2 regions of the Mesorhizobium sp. P170090 genome follow, and region 1 is predicted to be linked to the other one. Evidence: predicted binding sites of a transcription regulator. Region 1 holds the regulator's gene; the other holds the start of a gene.

Region 1 (3,278 bases):
GAGACCGGCTCGCTGAAACGCGGCCGGCCGCAGGTCGGCCTTGGCCTCAATCCGGAAGCGGCGGCGGTGATGACCGTGGTGCTGTCGCTGAACTTCCTCTCCGTCACCGTCATCGACTATGCCGGCCAGGTGGTCGCGGAAGAACAGCGCCGGCTCGACACGCTGACCATGCCGCGCGACGAACTGATCGGCGAATGCGTAGCAATCGTCCGGCGGCGTCTCGAGGACCCGGACCTGGACGTCCAGAGCATCGCCCGCATTGCCATGGGCATCCAGGGCATCACCGATTCGCAGGCGCGGGCCATGCTGTGGTCGCCAATCACGCCACTGACCGACATTGCCTTCGCCGACATGTTGGAAGCGGAATTCGGCATTCCGGCCACCATGGAGAACGACTGCAATATGATGGCGGTGGCGCTGCAATGGCGCCAGCCCGAGCGCTACCGCGACAATTTTATCGCCATCCTCTTATCGCACGGCATCGGCATGGGACTGGTGCTGAAAGGCGAACTTTTCACCGGCACCCATTCCTCGGGCGGCGAGTTCGGCCACATGATCCACCGTCCGGGCGGCGCGCTCTGCCGCTGCGGGCGGCGCGGCTGCGTCGAGGCCTATGCCGGAAACTACGCCATCTGGCGCAGCGCCAAAATGATGGGCGAGGATGCCGAGCCGGTCGATATCGGCGACGCTGATATGCGCGCACTCGCCGCGCGCGCCCGCGAAACCGACGGCCCGGAGCGCGAAGCCTATCGCAAGGCCGGCGAGGCGCTCGGCTTCGGCCTCGGCAGCCTGTTTGCGCTGATCGATCCGGCACCCGTCGCCATGGTAGGCGTCAGCGCCGCCGCCTTCGACTTGATCGAACCGGCATTGCGCGAAGCGATCGCCCAGACCGCCGGCGGCCAGCACTCGAAATCGATCTCCTTCGACACCGAGCCCAACGAGCTGCCGCTGATCCGCGAAGGCTGTGCCATGCGCGCGCTCGGCTTCGTCGATCAGGAGATTTTCGCGCCGGGCATTCAGGCCAAATCCGGCAAGCATGTCGCCTGAATGGCCGGCAACGGCGCGACGCGCAGCATCCTAGTCTTCCCTGATCGCGTAGCCGGCGCCGCGAATGGTACGGATGACATCCGGCATGCGGCCGTTGTTGACCGCTTTGCGTAAGCGCCCGACATGGACGTCGACGGTTCGCTCGTCGATATAGATCGTCTCGCCCCAGACATTGTCGAGCAGTTGGCTGCGCGAGAACACGCGGCCGGGATGGCGCATCATGAATTCGAGCAGCCGGAACTCGGTCGGTCCGAGCCTGATCTCGCTCTTCTTGCGGTAGACACGGTGCGACTCGCGGTCGAGCACGATGTCGCCGACCTTGAGCACGCTGGACAGCACTTCCGGCTTGGCCCGGCGCAGCAGCGCCCTCACGCGCGCCATGAACTCCGGCGTCGAGAATGGCTTGACCAGATAGTCGTCGGCGCCGGTGGACAGGCCGCGCACGCGATCGCTTTCCTCACCGCGCGCGGTCAGCATGATGATCGGCAGCCGCTCGGTTTCGGGCCGCACTCTAAGGCGCCGGCAGAGCTCGATGCCGGAAACAGCGGGCACCATCCAGTCGAGCACCAGGAGATCGGGCACGTTTTCCTGCAGGCGGATCTCGGCCTCGTCGCCGCGTGTCACCACCTCGACGTGATAGCCTTCGGATTCGAGGTTGTAGCGGAGGAGCACGCCTAGCGGCTCCTCGTCCTCCACGACCATGATGCGTGGCGCGATCATCGGCAGTTCACCCTCATCAGGCCGGCATGGCCATCGCCGTCTCGTCCTGCTTCGGACGATTGGCGGGCAGTTGCTGGCCGGTCAGCACATAATACGCATTTTCGGCGATGTTGGTGACATGATCGCCGATGCGCTCAAGATTCTTGGCGCAGAACAAGAGATGCGTGCAGGCGGTGATGTTGCGAGGGTCTTCCATCATGTAGGTCAAGAGCTCACGAAACACGGACGTGTATTTGACGTCGATGCGCTCGTCGTCATTCCTGAGTTTTGCAAGCGCTGCCGCATCGGTGGCGGCATATTCCTCGACGACGCCTTGCACCTGGATCAGCACCAGCTGCGCCATGGCGTCGATGGAGTGCGAGAGGTCGCGCGGCGTGACGCTCAAGCCCACGGTGCCGACGCGTTTGGCGATGTTCTTGGCGAGGTCGCCGATGCGCTCGAGGTCGCCCGCCATGCGGATCGAGCCGACCACGGCACGCAGATCGTTGGCCATCGGCTGACGCTTGGCGATCAGCGTGATGGCGCGGTCGTCCAGTTCGCGCTGGCGCGCATCCATGATGGCGTCGTCGGAAACGACACGCTGTGCCAGCGCATTGTCCGAATTGAGCAGCGCCCTGGTCGAGCCGCTGACCATCGAGCCTGCCAGATCGCCCATGTCGCGGATCAGCTTGCTGATCTGCCCGAGCTCTTCATCGAAGGAGGCGACGGTATGTTCACCCATGATCTTGGTCCTCGTGCCTGAAAATTCACCCGCCGGACGGCTCAGCCGAAGCGGCCGGTAATGTAGTCCTGGGTGCGCTTGTCGTCGGGGTTGGTGAACATCTTGTCGGTGGCGCCCTCCTCGACGAGATAGCCGAGATGGAACATCGCCGTGCGCTGCGACACGCGCGCCGCCTGCTGCATCGAATGGGTGACGATGACGATCGTGTAGTTCTGGCGCAGCTCGTCTATCAGCTCCTCGACACGGGCGGTGGCGATCGGATCGAGCGCCGAGCAGGGCTCGTCCATCAGGATCACCTCCGGCGACACGGCGATGGCGCGCGCGATGCACAGGCGCTGCTGCTGGCCGCCGGACAGGCCGGTGCCGGGCTCCTGCAGGCGGTCCTTGACCTCGTTCCAGATCGCCGCCTTCTTCAGGCTCTGCTCGACGATCTGGTCCATGTCGGACTTGCGCTTGGCCAGCCCATGGATGCGCGGGCCGTAGGCGACGTTCTCGTAGATGGACTTCGGGAACGGGTTGGGTTTCTGGAACACCATGCCGACGCGTGCGCGCAGTTCGACGACATCGATGTTCTTGTCGTAGATGTCGTCTTCATCGAGCGTGATCTTGCCGGTCACCCGCGCCGAATCGATGGTGTCGTTCATGCGGTTGAGGCAGCGCAAGAAGGTCGACTTGCCGCAGCCGGAGGGGCCGATCAGCGCCGTCACCTGGTTCTGGCGGACGTCGAGATTGACGTCGAACAACGCCTGCTTCTCGCCATAGAACACGCCGACCTTGTCGCCGCGCATCT
Region 2 (3,278 bases), 6.1 Mb from region 1:
TTTGCTCGACTATTCCAAGATAGAGGCCGGCCGTTTCGACCCGGAGCCGCAGCCGACATCGCTGCGCGAAATCGCCGACAACATCATCGAACTGATGGCGGCCAAAGCCTTCGCCAAGAACATCGGCCTCGGCTGTCATGTCGAGCCCGACGTGCCACAGATGATCATGGCCGATCCGGGAAGAGTCAGGCAGGTGCTGCTCAACCTGATCGGCAATGCGATCAAGTTCACCGACACCGGCGGCGTGCTGGTTTCGGTTGCACGGGCCCGCACCGAGACCAGCGACCGCATCTGCTTCACCGTCGCCGACACCGGCCCTGGCCTGCGCGAAGACGACATGGAGCGCATCTTCGAGGAATTCGAACAGTCCGACGGCACCTCGACCCGCACCCATGGCGGCGCCGGCCTCGGTCTTGCTATCTCAAGGCGGCTGGTGACCGCCATGGGCGGTGCCATTTCGGTGTCGAGCCGGCTTGGCGAGGGATCGGAATTCGTCTTCGAGATCCCGGCCGCAGGAGCAACCGAAGCACCGCAGAACCGGCAGAACATCCTCGCCGGCCGGCGCGCCGTGATCGTGTCGAAGAACGCCGTCGAGGCGGACGCCATCGCCCGCACCATCCGCGCCCATGGCGGCGCCGTCGACGTCGCCGCAACCGCTTCCCAGGCGACGCCCTTCGCCGAACATTGCGATGTGCTGTTGATCGACGCGGCCCTGGAGGACGGCGACGGCAGACTGCTCAAGCGCCTGCGCCAGAGTGGCTTTGCCGATTGCGAGGCGATCACGCTGATCGCGCCGACCGACCGCGGCATGCTTGGCGAATTCCGCACCAGCGGCTACGCCACCTTCTTGGCGAGGCCGGTGCGCGGCGAAACCCTGCTGCGCGTGCTGCTGACCAGTCATGCCCCTGCCTTGCCGCCGCCCAAGCCGGAAAAGACCGGCGCGTCCTCGCTTCGTGCCCATGGCGGGCGCCAGCAAGGTTTGTCGGTGCTGATCGCCGAAGACAACGACATCAACGCCATGCTTGCCCGCGCCACGCTTTTGAAGGCGGGACATCGCGTGAAAGTGGTCGGCAATGGCAAGGCCGCGGTCGAGGCGGTGACCGAAGCCGGGCTGAAAAATCGCTTCGATGTGGTGCTGATGGATTTGCACATGCCGGTCATGGACGGGCTGGACGCGATCGCCGCCATCCGCCGCCACGAGGAGGAAATGGCTGTGCCGCCGGTTCCGATCATGGTGCTTTCGGCCGACAGCCAGGAAAAGACCCGCCACACCGTGCTCGCCCATGGCGCCAGCGGCTTTGTCACCAAGCCGCTCGATCCCGACGCGCTGGTCCATGCCGTCGAGGGCCAGGTGGCCGCCTGAATTCATGTCGCTCAAAAGTGGCCCCGGTTTTGAGAAGACGACATGCAAAACAAAGACTTGAAGCGCGTCGCGTAAATCGTCCTAGCGCGACGCGCTTCAAGGCGACGCTGGCGCAATCCTCGCGTCACGTAGGTAGCCGAATGAGGGTTTTCGCCAGCCGACGAAGTATTGCCCGTCGCGCCGTATCACGGTACTGTCACAATCCTGTTGCACCTACACCGTATCCCCGTGCCAAGAGGGATGGCTCGAAGGAGAATCACTCGTGCATACAGTTATGCCGGAATGTGACACTCGGCCCAGCGCAGGCGGCGCTTTGCTCGCCGCGCGGAACGCCGATGCCGTCGCAACAGGCGCACCGCTGGGCCGTATCGGCAATCTCGAAGTGCGGCTTGCCCGCAATGAGGCCGAGATCGCCGCCGCGCAGGAAGTGCGCTACCGGGTGTTTTATGACGAGCTTGGCGCCAGGAAGGACCTGTTCCAGGCGCAGGACCGGCGCGACGCCGACCGCTTCGACCCGCTGTGCGACCATCTGCTGGTGCTTGACACCTCGATCTCCGGCCCCGAGCATCGCCGCATCGTCGGCACTTACCGCCTGCTGCGGCAAGAGATTGCGGCGACCGCCGGCGGCTTCTATTCCGAAGGCGAGTTCGAACTGACCAAGCTGATCGCCCGCCATCCTGGCCAGCGCTTCCTTGAGCTCGGCCGCTCCTGCGTGCTGCCGGAATACCGCTCGAAGCGCACCATCGAGGCGCTGTGGCAAGGCATCTGGGCCTACATCAACCACTATGAGATCGGCGTGATGACCGGTTGTGCCTCGTTCCCTGGCACGGTGCCGGCTGCGCATGCCGAGGCGCTCACCTACCTTGCCCATCACTGCCGGACCAACTCCGCCTGGGATGTGCGGGCGGTCTCCGGGCGCTATTGCTCGATGGACCTTATGCCGATCGAGGCGGTCAACGCCAAGGCGGCGATTGCGGCCATGCCGCCGTTGGTCAAGGGCTATCTGCGCGTCGGCGCCCGCATCGGCGACGGCTGCGTCATCGACCGTGAGTTCTCCACCGTCGATGTGTTCGTGGTGATGCCGGTCAAGGAAATCGGCGCCCGCTACGTCAACTATTATGGCGGGGAAGCGCAGCGCTTTGCGGCGTGAGGCAGTAGGCAGTAGGCAGTAGTGAAGGCTGCCGCGAATGCTGACTACCGACTATTCCCTATTCCCTATTCCCTATTCCCTAATCCCTCTCCCTACGGAATATCCTCCGGTCGCCGTCCCGGGCGGCTCTTGTAGGACGGAAAGGTCCAGCCGAATTTCAGCGCGCCGCCGCGCACCAGGAAAGCCGCGACGAAGCCGGCGATATCCGAGGCGAGCGGCGGCAGGCCGGCAAGATCGCCAAGTGTGTAGAGGCCGGCGCCCGCGAGTGCGGCGGTGACGTAGATTTCGGGCCTGAGCAGCACCGATGGCTCGCCGGCCAGCAGATCGCGCAGGATGCCGCCAAATGTGGCGGTCAACACGCCCATAACAACGGAGACGACCGGCGAGCCGGTGATGGCCAGCCCCTTGGCCGCGCCCATTACGGAAAAGGCCGCCAATCCGATGGCGTCGAGCCAGAGCAGCCATTTCCAGCGGGATTCGACGCGGTGGGCGATGAAGAAGACCAGCACCGCAACCGCCGCGCAAACCAGCACATAGCCGGAGTTGGCGACCCAAAAGACGGGCAGGTTGAGGATGACGTCGCGAAGCGTGCCGCCGCCAATGCCGGTGACGCTGGCCAGAAACAGGAAGCCGATAATGTCGAGCTGCTTGCGCGAAGCCGCCAACGCCCCGGTCGCGGCAAAGACGGCGACGCCAGCATAGTCGAGGAGGTCGATGGGTGTCAGGGACATGAGGTAGTAGGGATTGGGAATTAGGGAAAGAATG

Evidence for each region. Region 1 encodes PhoB, which activates phosphate uptake and scavenging genes when phosphate is short. Its sites were predicted from a motif close to TGTCATNNANCTGTCAT; they were not measured.
Region 2: olsB (l-ornithine N(alpha)-acyltransferase) is a predicted target of PhoB. The motif match lies at 1,558-1,574, and genes of this name have one in related genera.

The regions. Positions count from the first base shown of each region.
Region 1 is NZ_JBYNWH010000001.1:194,203-197,480, forward strand. Features, by position in the region: gene AC3EML_RS00960 (ROK family protein) at 1-1,047, shown strand, start outside; gene phoB (phosphate regulon transcriptional regulator PhoB) at 1,078-1,767, opposite strand; gene phoU (phosphate signaling complex protein PhoU) at 1,784-2,488, opposite strand; gene pstB (phosphate ABC transporter ATP-binding protein PstB) at 2,530-3,278, opposite strand, start outside.
Region 2 is NZ_JBYNWH010000001.1:6,262,797-6,266,074, forward strand. Features, by position in the region: gene AC3EML_RS30255 (response regulator) at 1-1,363, shown strand, start outside; gene olsB (l-ornithine N(alpha)-acyltransferase) at 1,638-2,513, shown strand; gene AC3EML_RS30265 (trimeric intracellular cation channel family protein) at 2,606-3,238, opposite strand.